DNA from 4 places in the Janibacter melonis genome. Region 4 is predicted to be linked to each of the others. Evidence: riboswitches for the same ligand, from Rfam matches in the RefSeq annotation. Region 4 holds a riboswitch; each other region holds the start of a gene.
The links. A riboswitch is a leader RNA that binds a small molecule or an ion and turns the genes downstream of it on or off. The one in region 4 is predicted to bind S-adenosylmethionine.

Region 1 (3,990 bases), 1.4 Mb from region 4:
CAGCGGCGGCACCGACCGGGTCCACGTCTCCGGCCACGCGAGCGCCGGCGAGCTGCTCTACTGCTACAACATCGTCAAGCCCAAGAACGTCCTGCCGGTGCACGGCGAGTGGCGTCACCTCGTGGCCAACCGCGACCTCGCGATCGCGACCGGGGTCCACCCCGACCACATCCCGCTCGCCGAGGACGGCGTCGTCGTCGACCTCGTCGACGGCCGGGCGCGGGTCGTCGGCGCGGTGCCCTGCGGCTACGTCTACGTCGACGGCAGCAGCGTGGGCGAGGCCGACGAGGACCTGCTCAAGGACCGCCGCATCCTGCGCGACGAGGGCTTCATCTCGGTCATGGTCGTCATCAACTCCTCGAGCGGCGCGATCCTCGCCGGCCCGGAGATCGTCGCCCGCGGGTTCGCGGAGGGTGACGAGATCTTCGAGCAGGTGCGTCCGAAGATCGTCGCGGCGATCCAGGACGCGACGGCGAAGGGGGTCACCGACCCCCACCAGCTGCAGCAGGTCATCCGCCGCGCCGTCGGCGGCTGGGTCGGCGGCAAGATCCGTCGCCGCCCGATGATCATCCCGACGGTCGTCGAGGCCTGAGGCGCACCCCTTCGCCCCGGCACCCCCGAGCTACCACACCCCCCGAGCTACCACGCAGTACTGGTCGTCATGACGACCAGCACTGCGTGGTAGCTCGCGTCGTAGCCGGGTCGGTAGCCGGAGGCGGGCGAAGGGGGAGTCAGCCCCGCGGGGCGAGGGAGCGGACCGCGGCGACGAGGCGGTCGACGTGCTCGGGGGAGTTCGCCAGACCCAGGCTCGCGCGGACCGCGCTCGTGCTGCCCGACCCCTGCCGCGCGAGGAGCGCGTCGACGAGGACGTGGGCGCAGAAGCGTCCGTCGCGCACCCCGATGCCGTGCTCGTCGGACAGCCGGCGCGAGACATCTTGCGCCGAGCGGCCCTCGACGGTGAAGGTGACGACCGGCGCCCGGTCGTGCGTCGGGCCGAAGATCGAGTGCGTCTGCACCCCGGGGATCGCGTCGAGCCGGCTGACCAGGCCCCGCCCGAGCGTCTCGTCGAGCTCGGCGATGGCCTCGCGGTGCTCCTCGACGACCTCGCACGCGACGGCCAGGGCCACCGCGCCGAGGACGTTCGGGCTGCCGGCCTCGTGGCGGGCGGGCCCGATCTGCCACGTCGTGTCCTCGTCGGAGACCGCGGCGGTCGCACCGCCCCCGGCGAGGTAGGGCTCGGCCGCGTCGAGCCAGTCCGAGCGCCCGACGAGCACGCCGGCGCCGTAGGGCGCATAGATCTTGTGCCCCGAGAAGGCGACGTAGTCGAGCTCCTCGAGCGCGAGGTCGACGGCGCGGTGCTGGACGAGCTGGGCGGCGTCGAGCGCGACCCGGGCGCCGTGCCGGCGGGCGACCGCCGCGATCTGCGCGACCGGCCAGTACTCGCCCGTGACGTTCGACGCGCCGGTGACGACGACGAGCGCGTCGGCGGTGCGCGAGGTCCGCAGCGCCGCGTCGACGACCGAGACCGCCTCGGCCGGGCTCGAGGGCACGGGGAGGCGGACGAGCTGCTCGGCGCGCCACGGCAGGATCGTCGCGTGGTGGTCGGAGCCGAAGACGAAGACCTGCGCGTCCTGCGGCACGACCGAGGCGAGGAGGTTGAAGGAGTCGGTGGTGTTGCGCGTGAAGATCACGTGGTCGTCCGCGCGCGCGCCGACGAAGCGGGCCACGACCTCGCGGGCCTGCTCGTAGCGCGCGCTCGTCACGCGCGAGGCGTAGCCGTTGCCGCGGTGCACCGACGAGTACGTGAGGCTCGCCTCGTCGACGGCGGCCTTGACGGCGACGAAGGCCGAGGTCGAGGCCCCGTGGTCGAGATTCGCGTACTCGACCTCGGCGCCGGACTCGAGCGGGCAGACGAGCCCGTCGGAGACGAGGGCCGGGGTCGACGGCGCGCTCGGGCGGGGTCGCAGCTGGTGCACGGCCGCCAGCGTCGGCTCGGCGGGGCGGGGGAGCGTCGGCGCAGCGGCCGGGGCGAGAGCGGTGGTGGACATGGCATGCCTCCCATGAGGTCTGGGACCTCGGGGCAGCCGGGGTCCGCGCTTGCCGGCGTCGTCTGGCGTCGGCCAGGTCGTCACCCGGAGCACCCCACCGCGGAGGAGGGTTGCCGACCAGCGAGCCGGGGCTTGACGCTGGCACTCATGACCTTGGCCGCGACGATAGCAGCGGGTCGGGGAGCGGCGTCGAGCCCGTCCGGCCCCGTCTTGTCTGCTGAGACCTGGGCGGGGGAGGGGCGTGCTCAGGCGCGTACGAGGAGCGCGAGGACCGCCCCGAGCACGAGGTACGGGCCGAAGGCGAGGTGCGTGGCCCGGTCCACCCGGCGCAGCACGAGGAGCACGAGTGCGGCGGCACCGCCGAGCGCGAAGGCCGCGTACACGCCGATGGTGAGGGTGCTCCACCCGTACCAGCCGAGCAACGGGGCGAGAGCGAGCACGAGCTTGGCGTCGCCCATCCCGATGCCGCGCGAGCCGAGGACGAGGCTGACGAGCACGAAGGCGCCGCCGACGACCGCCGTGGCGACGAGCGCCCGGCGCAGGTCGTCCCACTGCCCCGAGGTCGCCGCGGCGAGGGCGAGGAGGGCGAGGACGGCGGCGGCGAAGGGGAGGGTGAGGGCGTTGGGCAGCCGGTGGACGTCGGCGTCGACGGCGAGCAGGAGCAGGCCGACGGGGGCGAGGAGAGCGGTCGCGGCAGCGGCGGCGAGGGGCTCGTCGCGGGAGACCCAGACGAGCGCGGCCGCGAGCGCCGGCACGGCCGGGACGAGCCACTCATGGGCGGGCAGGGGAGCCGTCTCGTCCGGGCGTCGATAGGTGCCCGAGCGGCCCCATCGCCACGCGAGGGGCGTGCCCACGAGCGCGACGGCGAGCGCGACGAGGACATGGGGCACGCACGCAGGGTATGCGGGCGCCGGTGGCTCTCCCCGGCGCCGTCCACACCCCCCTTCGCCCGGAACCGGCGGCCCCTGGTGCGCGTGTGACACGTGTGAAAGGGGTGGCGATCGCCTAGCCTGCGAGCATGGCAACACGTAACGGCACCCCCGCGCGCCCGCGTGGGGGATCCACCCGCGCACCCGGTCGCACGGCCGCGACCAAGGGCCCGGGGCGGTCCACGGGCACCAAGGCCCGGTCCTCCTCGCGCTCCTCCGGCCGCACCGGCTCGAAGGGGTCGGGCACGACCTCGGCGAAGGGGGGAGGTCTCCCGCTCCCGCTCGCCGCCGTGCGCAGCACGTGGATGGGGGTCGCCGGCGCCGCCGGCGCCGGTGCCCGCCGGGTGGGACACCAGGCCGGCCAGATCGAGCCCGAGCACCGTCGTGACGGTCTCGGCTTCACCCTCGTCGCGCTCGCCGTCGTCGTCGCCGCCGTCGAGTGGTGGGGCCTGCAGGGCGGGCTCGCCGATCTCGTGCACGCCGTGGCCGCAGGGACCTTCGGCCGCGTCGCCTACGCCCTCCCGCTCGTCCTCGTCCTCGCCGGGTGGCGCCTGCTGCGCGGCGCCGACGACGCGACGAGCGCCCGGCTCGGCTTCGGCCTGGCCCTGCTCTCGCTGTCGGTCTGCGGTCTGACGCACATCGCCCGCGGCATCCCGCAGCCCCCCGACGGCGCCGGCCCGATGCGCGACGCCGGCGGCATCGTCGGCTTCCTCGCCTCCGACCCGCTCGCCACCGGGCTCACCGTGTGGCCGACGGCGATCATCCTCGTGCTGCTCGGCACCTTCTCGCTCCTGCTCGTCACGGGCACGCCCCTGCACGAGATCCCCACCCGGGCCGCCTACCTGCGGGCCGTTTTCACCGGCGCCCCGCCGCAGCCGCACGACGAGGTCGAGAGCACGCCGGCGGCCGCCCGTGCCGTGCAGGCCGCCCGCAAGCGCCGCTTCGACGAGCTCGACGAGCGCGACGGCGACACCGCCTTCGACCAGGCCGCCCAGGTCTCGCCCGCGGAGAAG
Region 2 (3,990 bases), 1.2 Mb from region 4:
GCTCGTTCTACTCCTCGCGGCCGGCCCCAGACCGGCCCGACCTCGAGAAGGGGAGCCCGATGGCCCGACGACACCGCATGCACGCCGCCGCGAACCTCGCCGGCGCCGTGCGCAGCGCCACCCGTCCCGGCACGCCCAGCCTGATCCAGCGGGTGCTCGCGCTGCCGCGCCTCGTCCGCGCCGTGCGCAGCGGGCGCTACCAGGGGATGAGCAGCGGGCAGCTCACCCTCATGCTCCTCGGTCTCGGCTACGTCGTCTCCCCGATCGACGTCGTGCCGGAGGGCCTGCTCCTCGTCGTCGGCCTCGTCGACGACGCGGTCATCCTGTCCTGGCTCGCCGTCTCGCTCGTGCGCGAGACCGAGGACTTCATCGCCTGGGAGCGGGCAGGCTCGCCCGCCCCCGGTGCGTACGCCCACGCGTCGGGCCCGACGGCGGGCCCTGCATCCGCCTACGCGACGTCGACGACCGTGCCCTCCGAGGTCGTCCGCGACTGACGGCCCCGTGCGTCGTCCACAGGCGCGCCCGCCGCGCAGCCGTCGTCCACAGGGCGCCCCGACGGCCTGACGGCAGCCCGTGCCACCGGGCAGCGTGCGGTCATGGAGACCGTCCGAGCCCGCACCCCTGTCGACATCGCCGTCATGGCGCCCTATCTCCTCGGCTTCCACCCCGAGGACTCTCTCGTCCTGCTCGCCCTCGACGGGCGACGCGTCGGGCTGATCCAGCGCTGCGACATCGTCCCCGACGAGCACGCCGAGCGCGCCGTGCGCCAGATGGTCGGGCAGGTCGTGCAGACCCGCGCCCGGGCCGTCGTCGCCATCGCCTACGAGACCCGTCCCGGTGCGTCCGCCCGGATGCGCGCAGTCCTCGCGGGTCTCGTCGACCGAGGCGTCATCGGGTGCAGCCCGGTCGTCGTCGTGCGCGACGGGCGGTGGCACTCGCCGGACCGCGACGTCGAGGGGTGGGAGGAGGACGGCGTCGTGCTCCCCGAGGCGAGCAGGGTGCCCGGTGTCGCCGGGCTGGTCGCCCACGGACGAGCGCCCCTGCGGACGCGGTCGGACCTCGCGGAGCAGGTCGCACCTGGCACCCACCCGGGCAGCGCGCTCGTCGAGACGCTCCTCGCGCACCGGCCGACGGGGCCCCGGGGCCGGGCTGCGGCGACGGCCGCCTGGACGGCCGTCCTGCGCGCCCGGGAGCCGGTCGACGACCTCGACGACGACGTCGTCGCCGACCTCGTCGTGTCGTTGCGCGACCGGGCCTGGCGCGACGCCCTCCTCGCCGTCCTCACCCCCGGGCCGGACGCGGTGCCCGGCATCGACCCCGAGGACCTGCGCACCGCCGCCGCGGCGGCGCGCTGCTGCTCGTGGACCCATGAGGCGACGGGCAGCCGCGGGGGAGAGGTCGACGACCCGGCGGCGCTCGACGTCGAGGCCCTGCTCGACCGGCTGTGCGGCGTCGTGCACCGGGTGCCCGAGCCGCGCAGCGCGCCGCTGCTCACCGTCGTCGGGCAGGTGGCCTGGTGGTCCGGCAGCGGTGCCCTGGCCGGCGTCGCGCTCGAGGCGGCTCTGCGGGCCGACCCCCGCTACCGGCTCGCCGTGCTGCTCGACCAGCTCGTCACCCACGGCATCCGGCTGCCCGCCGCCTGAGGGTGAGACGCCCGTGGCCGGGCCCACGGCGCCTCGTTACACTTCGGGCAGGTCATGAGACCCAGCGTCAAGCGCCGGCTTGCTGGGCGGCAACCCTCCTCGCGATGGGGTGCCCCGGGTGATGACCTGGCCGCACCGACCCGGTGCGTGCAAGAGCGAGGCTGCAGGAGCGCATCCGTCATGAGCGTGACGTCATTCGTCCGACCCGGTGCAGATCGACCGGGCACCCCCACCCCCACCTCGGCGCCCGCCCGCGCGGCGGACCCGGCGCGCCCGAGCGCCGCCTGGCGCGAGGGCGACGACCCCGGCGGCCGGCTCTTCGCCGACGTCGGCCCCCTCGACCTCGAGCGCGGCACGAGGCTGCCGGCGGTCCGCGTCGCCTACGAGACGTGGGGCGAGCTCGCCCCGGACGGCTCCAACGCCGTCCTCGTCGAGCACGCCCTCACCGGCGACAGCCACGTCGTCGGGCCGAGCGGCCCCGGTCACCCGACGCCCGGGTGGTGGGAGGGCATGGTCGGTCCCGGCGCGCCGGTCGACACCGACCGCTACTTCGTCGTCGCGCCCAACGTGCTCGGCGGGTGCCAGGGCAGCACCGGCCCGAGCTCGCCGGCCCCGGACGGCGCCCCGTGGGGCTCGCGCTTCCCAGCGGTGACGATCCGCGACCAGGTGGCCGCGGAGGTCCTGCTCGCCGACGCCCTCGGCGTCACCCGGTGGGCCGCGGTCGTCGGCGGCTCGATGGGCGGCATGCGCGCCCTGGAGTGGGCGCTCTCGGAGCCCGAGCGGGTCGAGCGGGCCGTCGTGCTCGCGAGCACCCCGTACGCGACGGCGGAGCAGATCGGGTGGTCGCAGGCCCAGGTCATGGCGATCCGCAACGACCCCCACTTCGCCGGGGGCGACTACTACGGGCAGCCCGAGGGCCCCGACGCCGGTCTGAGCATCGCGCGCCAGGTCGCCCACGTCACCTACCGCAGCGAGATCGAGCTGCACGACCGCTTCGGGCGGCGCGGGCAGGCCGAGGGGGCCGACGCCCCCTTCGCCGTCGAGAGCTATCTCGAGCACCACGGCACCAAGCTCGCCGGTCGCTTCGACGCCAACTCCTACGTCGTGCTCACCGAGGCGATGAACTCCCACGACGTCGGGCGTGACCGGGGCGGTCTCGAGTCGGCGCTGCGGGCCTACCCCGGGCGGCTCACGGTGGCGGCCGTCGACAGCGACCGGCTCTACCCCCCACGGCTCACCGACGAGGTCGCCGCGCTGCGCCCGGGCACGGTCCAGCGGCTCGTCACGAGCCGGTCGGGGCACGACGGCTTCCTCACCGAGATCGAGCAGGTCGCGACGATCGTGCGCGAGGCCCTCGACGGTTGACGCCGAGCCGCCGACGACGGCCTCGACCGGCACCGCTGACGCGTCCGGCGCGCCCCGTCCTCTTGCCCGTGCGGCACCGCGCTCGCGGTGTAGCGTCTGCGGCAACTACCAGCCATGGACAAGGAGTCGCAGATGACGATCGTCGTTGGTTACGTCTCGACCAAAGAGGGACGCGCCGCCCTCGACCGTGCGGTCGAGGAGGCGAAGCTGCGCGGGCGACGCCTCGTCGTCGTGCACTCCGACCGCGGCGGCTCGGGCTTCACCGGTGACAACGCCGCCTCCCAGGAGGCCACCCTCCAGGGGGTGCGCGACGACCTCGCCGGCAGCGGCGTCGACGTCGACGTGCGTGGTCTCGTGCGCGGCAAGGAGCCGGCCGAGGACCTCATCGCCGTCGCGGAGGAGACCGATGCCGAGCTCATCGTCATCGGGCTGCGCCGCCGCACCCCCGTCGGCAAGCTCATCCTCGGCTCCAACGCCCAGCGGGTGCTCCTCGACGCCCCGTGCCCCGTCCTCGCGGTGAAGGCCGACGCCTGACCCGAGAGGCTCTGCAGCCCCGCCGAAGGGCCCACGCGCACGGTCGCGTGGGCCCTTCGCGTGCTCTCGACTTATAATGGTGATCAAGCCCGCGGCCGAGCGCCCAGGCGCCACCTGCTCCGGAGGCAGTCACCCTGCTCCGGATGCATCCTCGGTGGCGCGGGCTCAGCCCGCTCACACGCCACGGAAGGTGCCGGTAGACCCTTGTCGCCCCGCTCGACCACGTCAGACTCCCTGCCCCGCGACTTCGCCCACCCTGCCGTGCAGACCTTGCTCAGCAAGGGCAGCTCCACCGGCCACGTCACGGCAGAGGACGTCGCCGCCGCGGTGAGCGAGGCCGGGATTACCGCCCCTCGGATGCGCGTTGTGCTTCAGACGCTGAAGGAACAGGGAATCGAGGTCCACGTGCCACCGACCACCACCAAGAAGACCGCCACCAAGAAGGCAG
Region 3 (3,990 bases), 1.2 Mb from region 4:
CACAGGCCCTCGTCGGTCGAGGTGCGAGGGCGCCTGCGCCCGAGCCTCGAGACCACCCGAGACGTTCGCACCTGCTCGGGTTGCAACCAGCGCTCGCGCCAACATCTCGGGAGACCACCCCAGACGTTCGCACCTGCTCGGGTTGCAACCAGCGCTCGCGTCGACATCTCGGGCGGGCCCAGCCCGCTGACGACGAAGGGGGGACCCACCACCGGGTGGGGCCCCCCTTCGCCATGACGTCAGCTCGCGGCGCGCTCCTGCGCCTCGCCCGCGGCCGCGGCGAAGCCGCGCTCGAGGTCGGCGACGATGTCGTCGACGTGCTCGATGCCGACGGCCAGGCGCACGAGGCCGGGCGAGACACCGGCCGCGTAGCGACCCTCGTCGCTGCCCTGGCTGTGCGTCGTCGACCAGGGGTGGATCGCCAGGCTGCGCACGTCGCCGATGTTCGCGACGTGGCTGTGCAGGGTCAGCCCCTCGACGAAGCGGCGGCCCGCCTCCTCGCCGCCGACGATCTCGAAGGTGAGCACGGCGCCAGCACCCTTCGGCGCGTACTTCTGCGCGAGGGCGTGGTGCTTGTGGTCGGGCAGGGACGCCCAGGTGACGTGCTCGACCTGCGGGTGACCGACGAGGAAGTCGGCGACGGCGCGCGTGTTCTCCAGGTGCCGCTCGATGCGCAGCGAGAGCGTCTCGATGCCCTGCGCGACGAGGAAGGCGTTGAAGGGCGAGACCGCCGAGCCGAGGTCGCGCAGCAGCTGCACCCGCGCCTTGAGGATGAAGGACAGGTTGGCCCCGAAGGCGCTGCCGACGCCGAGGTCCGGTCCGTAGCGCAGCCCGTGGTAGCTCTCGTCCGGCTCGTTGTAGGACGGGAAGCGCTGCGGGTGCAGCGCGTAGTCGAAGGTCCCGGCGTCGACGATCGCACCGGCGATCGTCGTGCCGTGCCCGCCGAGGTACTTCGTCGCCGAGTGCACGACGACGTCGGCGCCGTGCTCGATCGGGCGCAGGACGTAGGGCGTCGCGACGGTGTTGTCGACGACGAGCGGCAGCCCGAGCTCGTGGGCGACCCCGGCGACCCCCTCGACGTCGAGGATCTCGCCGCTGGGGTTGGAGATCGTCTCGCCGAAGAAGAGCTTGGTGTTCTCCTTCGCCGCGTCGCGCCACTGCTGGAGGTCCGCCGCGTCCTGCACGAAGGTCACCTCGATGCCGTAGCGAGGCAGGGTCGAGCCGAGGAGGTTGTACGTGCCGCCGTACAGCGCCGGGCTGGCCACGACGTGGTCGCCGGCCTCGGCGACGTTGAGGATGGCGAAGGTCGTCGCGGCCTGGCCGGACGCGACGAGGAGGGCGCCGACTCCCCCTTCGAGCGCCGCGATGCGCTGCTCGACGACGTCCGTCGTCGGGTTCATCAGGCGGGTGTAGATGTTGCCGAGCTCCTTGAGCCCGAAGAGGTTCGCGGCGTGCTCGGTGGAGCCGAACTGGTAGCTCGTCGTCTGGTAGATCGGCAGCGCGCGGGCGCCGGTCGTCGGGTCGGGGCTCTGCCCGGCGTGGACCTGCTGCGTCTCGAAGTGCCACGTCGTGGGGTCGGACATGAGGGTTCTCCTGGTGTCATCGCGCTTGACCGTGGGCGGGTGCTCACGGACCAGGTCGTCTCCCGGGGCACCCCACCGCGGATGGAGGGTTGCCGACCAGCGAGCCGGGGCTTGACGCTGGTGCTCTTGACCTGCGGGCAGGCTAGCCCGCGTCCTCGCGGCGCGACAGGGCGCGTCTCAGGATGTGGTGGGCGCGCCCGCCCGGGCCGTGCGGCGCAGCCACCACAGCCCGACGAAGGGGAGGACGAGCGGCAGGAAGCCGTAGCCGGAGCCGAAGTGCGACCACACCGTCTTGTCCGGGAAGAGGTCGGGCGCGAGGTAGGACAGCGCCCCGACGAGCAGGACGCCGACGGCCTCGACCGTGATCGTCGCGGAGGCGACGGGGCGCCGGTCGGTGAGCAGGGCCCACGTCGCGACGACGTAGACGAGCGCGGCGAGCGCGCTCAGCAGGTAGGCCAGCGGCGCGCGGTCGAAGTACTCGATGACCTGGAGGGTCGAGCGGCCCGTGGCCGCGAGCGCGAGGGTGCCGTAGGCGATGACGAGGAGCAGACCGGGGCCGCTGCGCACCGGACGGCCGGTGCGCTCCCCCGTCGCCTCACGCATGGACGGTCCAGATCTGCTGGATGCGCAGGGTCATCACCGCGACGACGAGGGCGCCCCCGAGGACGGCACCCATCGCCCAGCGCGACTTCTCCTTGATGGCCAGGTACGCGAGCGCCGGCGGCACGAGCGGCAGGGTGACCGCGTACGCGGCCATCGTCGGCCCCTCGCCGGGGGTGCGGACCTGCCCCGCGACGACGCAGGCGACGACGGCCTGGACGACGAGGAGCAGCTCGACGACGGCGGCGACGAGCAGCAGCCGGTCGTCGATGACGCGGTCGAGGGCCGTGTAGGCGCCGGCGACCACGGCGAGGACGAGGGAGGCGACCAGGACGATCGTGGTCAACGGCACAAGCACGAGAGCCAAGGGTAGGGCCTGCTCCTGGGCAGGATCGACCCATGCCTGCCGACCGCGACACCCGCGAGCACGTCGGCGGCCCCGTCACGGTCGACACGACGCTCGGCTACGAGCCGCCGCTCGACTGGCAGGGGCTGCTCGACTGGTACCGCTACCACGCGCTCGACGGCGTCGAGGTCGTCGACGACGAGCGCTACCGGCTCGCGCTGGCGCTCCCTCACGGCTCGACGCTCGTCGAGCTGCGCGACGACCCGGGCCAGGACCGGCTCGCCGCCAGGCTCGAGCTCGCCGACGCCGCCGACCACGACGCGGCCGTCGTCGTCCTGCGGCGCATGCTCGACCTCGACACCGATCCCGCCGAGGTCGACGCGCACCTGCGCACGGTCCCGGTGCTCGCTCCTCTCGTCGCGCGGCGCCCGGGCATCCGGCTGCCGGGCACCCCCACCCCCTTCGAGGCGGTGCTGCGGGCGGTCACCGGTCAGCAGGTGAGCGTGGCCGCCGGGCTGACCCAGCTGCACCGGCTCGTCGCCGAGGTCGGCACGCCGAGCGCGGAGGTCGGCGCGCTGCAGCCCTTCCCCGGGTCCGCGGCGGTGCACCCCTTCGGCACCGGGTGGTACCACGGGACGCGGTCACGACGACGGGCGCTCGAGGGGGTCCTCGACCTGGCTGCGGACGGCGGCCTCGACCCGGGTCTCGACCCCGAGGCGACCGGCGCGGCGCTGCACGCCGTGCGGGGTGTCGGGGCGTGGACGGTCGCGAGCACCCTCATGCGCGGGCACGGCGCCGCGGACGTCGACCTGCGTGGCGACCGGGCGCTGGTCGTCGCCCTCGAGCGGCTCACGCGCGAGGTCGACCTGCCGGGCGTCCTGCGCCCGGCGAGCCCGTGGCGCAGCTATGCCGCGCTGCACCTGTGGACCGCGCGACCGCTGGGCAGCCGCTAGCTCGCGAGCGCCGGCTCGTCCCACCGGGGCAGCAGGCTCACGCCGTCGCGAGTCGCGAGATAGGCGCCGAGCAGCTCGACCCCGCCCTCGCGAGCGGCGCGCAGCGCGCTCTCGTGCCAGGCCCGCACCTCGTCGTCGGGCACGCTGCCGCGCGGGCGCCCCACCGCGACGACGACGGCGGCCAGGCTCGCGCCCAGGTGGCCGAAGAAGGCGTCGAAGAGGGCACGTCGCTCCCCCTCGTCGGTCGTGGGGTCGACGCCGTCGACGGTGACCGGCTGGATCATCCGGCCGTCGGCGTCGCACAGGAGGAGGCTGATGCAGCGCCCCTCCCGCTCGTCGTCGCGGACGACGAGGTCGACGACGTCGGCGGCGAGGCGCTCGTCGCGCAGGGACAGGGCGGGCCACCCGGGTGGCAGGTCGGAGAAGGTCATGACCGCAAGACTTGCGCGTGACGGGCCGATCGCCGCGAGCTTTTCCACAGCGCCCGTTACTGTGACGCACGTGGCAC
Region 4 (3,990 bases):
CGTAGGCCAGGCTCCGGGCGATGGCCACCCGCTGCTTCATCCCCCCGGACAGCTCGTGCGGGAGCCGGTCCTCGAAGCCGGAGAGCCCGACGAGGTCGAGGTGGTGACGAGCCCGCTCGGTGCGCTCGGCGCGGCTGATCGGCAGCTGCTCGAGCCCGAAGGTGACGTTGGCCAGCGCGGTGCGCCACGGGAAGAGGGCGTACTGCTGGAAGACGATGCCTCGGTCCAGGCCCGGACCGGTGACCTCCTCGCCGTCGACGAGGACGCTGCCGCTCGTCGGCGTGCTCAGACCGCCGAGGAGGTCGAGCAGGGTCGTCTTGCCCGACCCGCTCGGGCCGACGAGGGTGAGGAACTCGCCGGCGGGCACGGTGAGGCTGATGTCGTCGAGCGCCCGCAGGACGCTCGCGCGGGGCTGCTCCTTCGTGGGCCGCACGACGAACTCCTTCGTCACGTGGCGCAGCTCGATGCTCGAGGTCACGACGACCCCTCCTTCGCGAGGTCGTTGTACTCGTTGGTGTAGATCTGCGAGGGGTCGAGCTCGCCCGCCGCGACGATGCCGCTGCTCTCCAGCCAGTCCGACCACTGGGTGAAGTCGGTGTCGCTGATGACCCCGCCGCGGGCGGGGATGCCCGTGCTCTTCCAGTACCGCAGGTTGGCGGTCGTCTCGTTGCGGTCGCGCGCCTCGACGATCTTGGTGAAGCGGGCGATGACGTCTGCGCGGGGCGTTGTGCGGGCCCACTCGATGGCCTTGGCGACCCCGGTCGTCAGCTCTCGGGTGGCCTGGGGGTGCTGCGCGATGAAGTCGTCGCGCAGCACGTACTGCCCGCCGTTGATCGGTCCGACGACCTCGGTGTCGCGGAAGAGCTCACGGATGTCGCCCTGGGCCTTCGCGTGGTCCTGGAGGATCCCGCCGAGCGCGCCGGCGTCGACCTGCCCGCGTCGGACGGCCTCCTCGGTGTCGTTGGGCGGCAGGACGACGAGCTGGACCTGGTCGATCTCGCTCTGCGACAGCCCGGACGTCGTCAGCCACGTGTCGATCGCCGCCTCGGCGTGGGCGCCCAGCGTGTTGACCGCGATCTTCTTGCCGACGAGGTCACGGGGCCGGCGGATGGCGCTGTCCTTGCGGACGTAGACCCCCTGGTAGGACTTCGCGTCCGAGCCGTAGTAGTTGACGACGGCGGTGATCGGGGAGCCCGCCTCGACGAGCTTGACGATGGCGCCCGAGAAGGCGCCGCCGATGTCGGTCTGGCCGGTCGCGACGGACTGGATGTCCTGCGGGCCGCTGGTCGTCGCGCCGACGTACTCGAGCTGGACGCGATCGAGGTAGCCGAGGTCGTCGGCGAGCTCGGGCCAGGTGACGGCGTTGGCGCTGCCCTGGTAGCGCACGGTCGTGTGCGCTCCCTCCTCCTGCGACTGCGCGTCGCTCGTGGGCAGGGCGCAGCCGGTGGCCAGGCTCGTCGTCAGGGCGAGGAGCGCGCCGGCGGACAGGACGGAGCGGCGGGTCGTGGTGCGCATCAGGCCACCCGCTCCACGCCGTGCGCGCGGTCGGCGGCCGCGACGAGCGAGCGCCCGGCGACGCCGTCGAGGAAGACCCGGGTGACCTCGCGAAGGGGGGCGGCGGCGGACTCGTCGAGGAGGACCTCACCGCCGTCGAGCAGGTGCACCTCGTCGGCCCGCACGAACCACCCGGGGGTGATCGCGCTCGGCGCCAGGCTGGCCAGCACCGGCCGCAGCGCGTAGTCGACGGACAGGACGTGCGCGGGGCTGCCTCCGGTGGCCACGGGCAGGACGACCTTGCCGCGCAGCGCGTCCTGGGGCAGCAGGTCGAGGAAGGTCTTGAGCAGACCGCTGTAGGCCGCCTTGTAGACCGGGGTGCTCACGACGACGGCGTCGGCGCTCGCGATCGTCGCGACCGCGGCGGCGACGTCGGGGTGGGTCGTGTCGGCTCGCAGGAGCGGCTCGGCGGGCAGGTCGCGCAGGACGACGGGCAGGGTGAGGTGTCCGGCGCGCTGGACCCAGCGCGAGAGGTGGGTGAGCACGCCGTCGGTGCGCGATGTCGTCGACGGACTGCTCGAGATGGTGGCGACGAGAGCCATGGGGATGCCTTCCTGGGCATGGGGGGTCGTCGGACGTCGGCGGGTGCCGGACGGCCGTGGTGCGGTGAGGGTGCGGGCGACCCAGGGGCGCTGGGTCAGGGGTGACGGGCACGCCACGCTCACCGGGCCGCGGGGCGACCGGTCGGTGGTGGGGGTGCTACGTCTGCTGCGTCAGCGGCGACAGAGCGCGCTGCTGACGCGGAGCAGGTCGACGTGCCGTCGCTCGACGTGCCGGCAGCTGCGCCGGCCCGCGGTGCGGGTCGTGTCGGTGCTCATGTGGTGCCCGTCCTCGTCTCGAGGCCGTGGGGCCTCGCGCTTGCCCCTGCCACGTCGGCAGGGGCCAGGTCCTCACCCGGAGCACCCCACCGCGAGATGGAGGGTTGCTGTCCAGCGAGCCGGGGCTTGGCGCTGGAGCTCATGACCTGCGAGGAACCTAGCGCGCGACCAAGTCCTATCGCAACAGTAGGGATTCGTGTCTCGCATCTCGGACCGCCTACGGACGCAGGACGACCCGCCGGCTGCGTGCCGGCGGGTCGTCCTCGTCATGACGTGGGTCGGGCGTGTCAGTCCTCGTCGGCCCGGGCCCCGCCGCGGGCGCGCTCCTCCATGCTCAGCCCGCCGTCGTGAGCCGAGTCGGTGCGCATCTGCGGGAGGTCGCCGGTGTTGCCCTGCTCCTCGCGGATGGCGCTCAGCTCGGCCTCGTCGGCGGCGCCGAGCTCGTAGAGACGTCCGCTGCGCCAGTCGGCCAGGTAGTCGCGCATCTCGCTCTTGAGCTCGGGCAGGAGGAAGTACAGCCCGAGGAGGTTGATGAAGCCGCACATGAAGAGGAAGGCGTCGGTGAGGGTGAGCACCGAGCCGAAGGTGAGCACCGTGCCGATGACCGTGAAGGAGACGAAGATCAGCTTGTAGGTGAGCAGGCTCGGCCGCGACGGGCCGAAGAAGTACTCCCAGGCCTTCTCGCCGTAGTAGCTCCACGTGATGAGCGTGGAGAAGGCGAAGAGCGCCACCATGACGGCGAGGATCACCGGGAACTGCGGCAGGAAGGTGGCGAAGGCGTCGCTGGTGAGGAGCACGCCGTCGGGCGCACCGCCACCCGCCTTGACCTGGTCGATGCCCTCGCGCCACGACGGCGGGTTCGCGATGACGATGGTCAGGGCGGTCATCGTGCACACGATGACCGTGTCGATGAAGGGCTCGAGGAGGGCGACGAAGCCCTCGGAGACGGGGCGGGTGGTCTTCACGGCCGAGTGGGCGATCGGTGCCGAGCCCAGGCCGGCCTCGTTGGAGAAGGCCGCGCGCTGGAAGCCGACGATGAGGACGCCGACGAGGCCGCCGAGCCCGGCCTCCGGGGTGAAGGCGCCGCTGACGATGTCGCCGAGGGCGCCGGGGACCTGGCTGATGTTCGAGCCGATGACGAGCAGGCACGCCGCGACGTAGCCGATGCCCATGACCGGGACGAGCTTCGAGGTCACCGCGGCGATCGAGGTGATGCCGCCGAGGATCACCGCTCCGATGAGCGCGGCCAGGGCCAGGCCGAAGACCAGTGCGGACCCGTCGGAGCCGAGGAAGCCGTCGGCGCCACCGGTCACCTCGCGGGCCTGGGCGAAGGTCTGGTTGGCCTGGAACATGTTGCCGCCGCCGACCCCGAAGAAGAAGATCGCGATGGCGAAGGCGCCGGTCATGATCGCGGCAGGGACCCGGCCGAACCTGCCGTACGCGACCGGGAGGTACTTGAAGGGGCCGCCGGAGATCGAGCCGTCGGGGTTGACGGTGCGGTACTTCACGCCGAGCGTGCACTCCGCGAACTTCGTCGCCATGCCGAGCAGGCCGCAGATGACCATCCAGAAGGTCGCACCCGCCCCACCGAGGGCGAGAGCCGCGCCGACGCCAGCGA

Region 1: another riboswitch for S-adenosylmethionine. It lies ahead of EEW87_RS01815 (aminotransferase class V-fold PLP-dependent enzyme); the one in region 4 lies ahead of EEW87_RS17230 (putative leader peptide).
Region 2: another riboswitch for S-adenosylmethionine. It lies ahead of metX (homoserine O-acetyltransferase MetX); the one in region 4 lies ahead of EEW87_RS17230 (putative leader peptide).
Region 3: another riboswitch for S-adenosylmethionine. It lies ahead of EEW87_RS05630 (bifunctional o-acetylhomoserine/o-acetylserine sulfhydrylase); the one in region 4 lies ahead of EEW87_RS17230 (putative leader peptide).

The regions. Positions count from the first base shown of each region.
Region 1 is NZ_CP044548.2:373,733-377,722, forward strand. Features, by position in the region: gene EEW87_RS01810 (ribonuclease J) at 1-592, shown strand, start outside; gene EEW87_RS01815 (aminotransferase class V-fold PLP-dependent enzyme) at 732-2,048, opposite strand; SAM riboswitch class IV at 2,089-2,201, opposite strand; gene EEW87_RS01820 (prepilin peptidase) at 2,294-2,938, opposite strand; gene EEW87_RS01825 (FtsK/SpoIIIE family DNA translocase) at 3,067-3,990, shown strand, end outside.
Region 2 is NZ_CP044548.2:1,174,803-1,178,792, reverse strand. Features, by position in the region: gene EEW87_RS05595 (YkvA family protein) at 60-494, shown strand; gene EEW87_RS05590 (DUF4192 domain-containing protein) at 597-1,643, shown strand; SAM riboswitch class IV at 1,694-1,805, shown strand; gene metX (homoserine O-acetyltransferase MetX) at 1,824-3,008, shown strand; gene EEW87_RS05580 (universal stress protein) at 3,141-3,542, shown strand; gene EEW87_RS05575 (RNA polymerase sigma factor) at 3,747-3,990, shown strand, end outside.
Region 3 is NZ_CP044548.2:1,187,811-1,191,800, forward strand. Features, by position in the region: gene EEW87_RS05630 (bifunctional o-acetylhomoserine/o-acetylserine sulfhydrylase) at 240-1,583, opposite strand; SAM riboswitch class IV at 1,600-1,715, opposite strand; gene EEW87_RS05635 (hypothetical protein) at 1,761-2,186, opposite strand; gene EEW87_RS05640 (hypothetical protein) at 2,179-2,529, opposite strand; gene EEW87_RS05645 (DNA-3-methyladenine glycosylase family protein) at 2,583-3,482, shown strand; gene EEW87_RS05650 (hypothetical protein) at 3,479-3,913, opposite strand; gene EEW87_RS05655 (L-serine ammonia-lyase) at 3,984-3,990, shown strand, end outside.
Region 4 is NZ_CP044548.2:2,391,958-2,395,947, reverse strand. Features, by position in the region: gene EEW87_RS11435 (ABC transporter ATP-binding protein) at 1-478, opposite strand, end outside; gene EEW87_RS11430 (ABC transporter substrate-binding protein) at 475-1,515, opposite strand; gene ssuE (NADPH-dependent FMN reductase) at 1,515-2,096, opposite strand; gene EEW87_RS17230 (putative leader peptide) at 2,268-2,372, opposite strand; SAM riboswitch class IV at 2,404-2,519, opposite strand; gene EEW87_RS11420 (alanine/glycine:cation symporter family protein) at 2,660-3,990, opposite strand, start outside.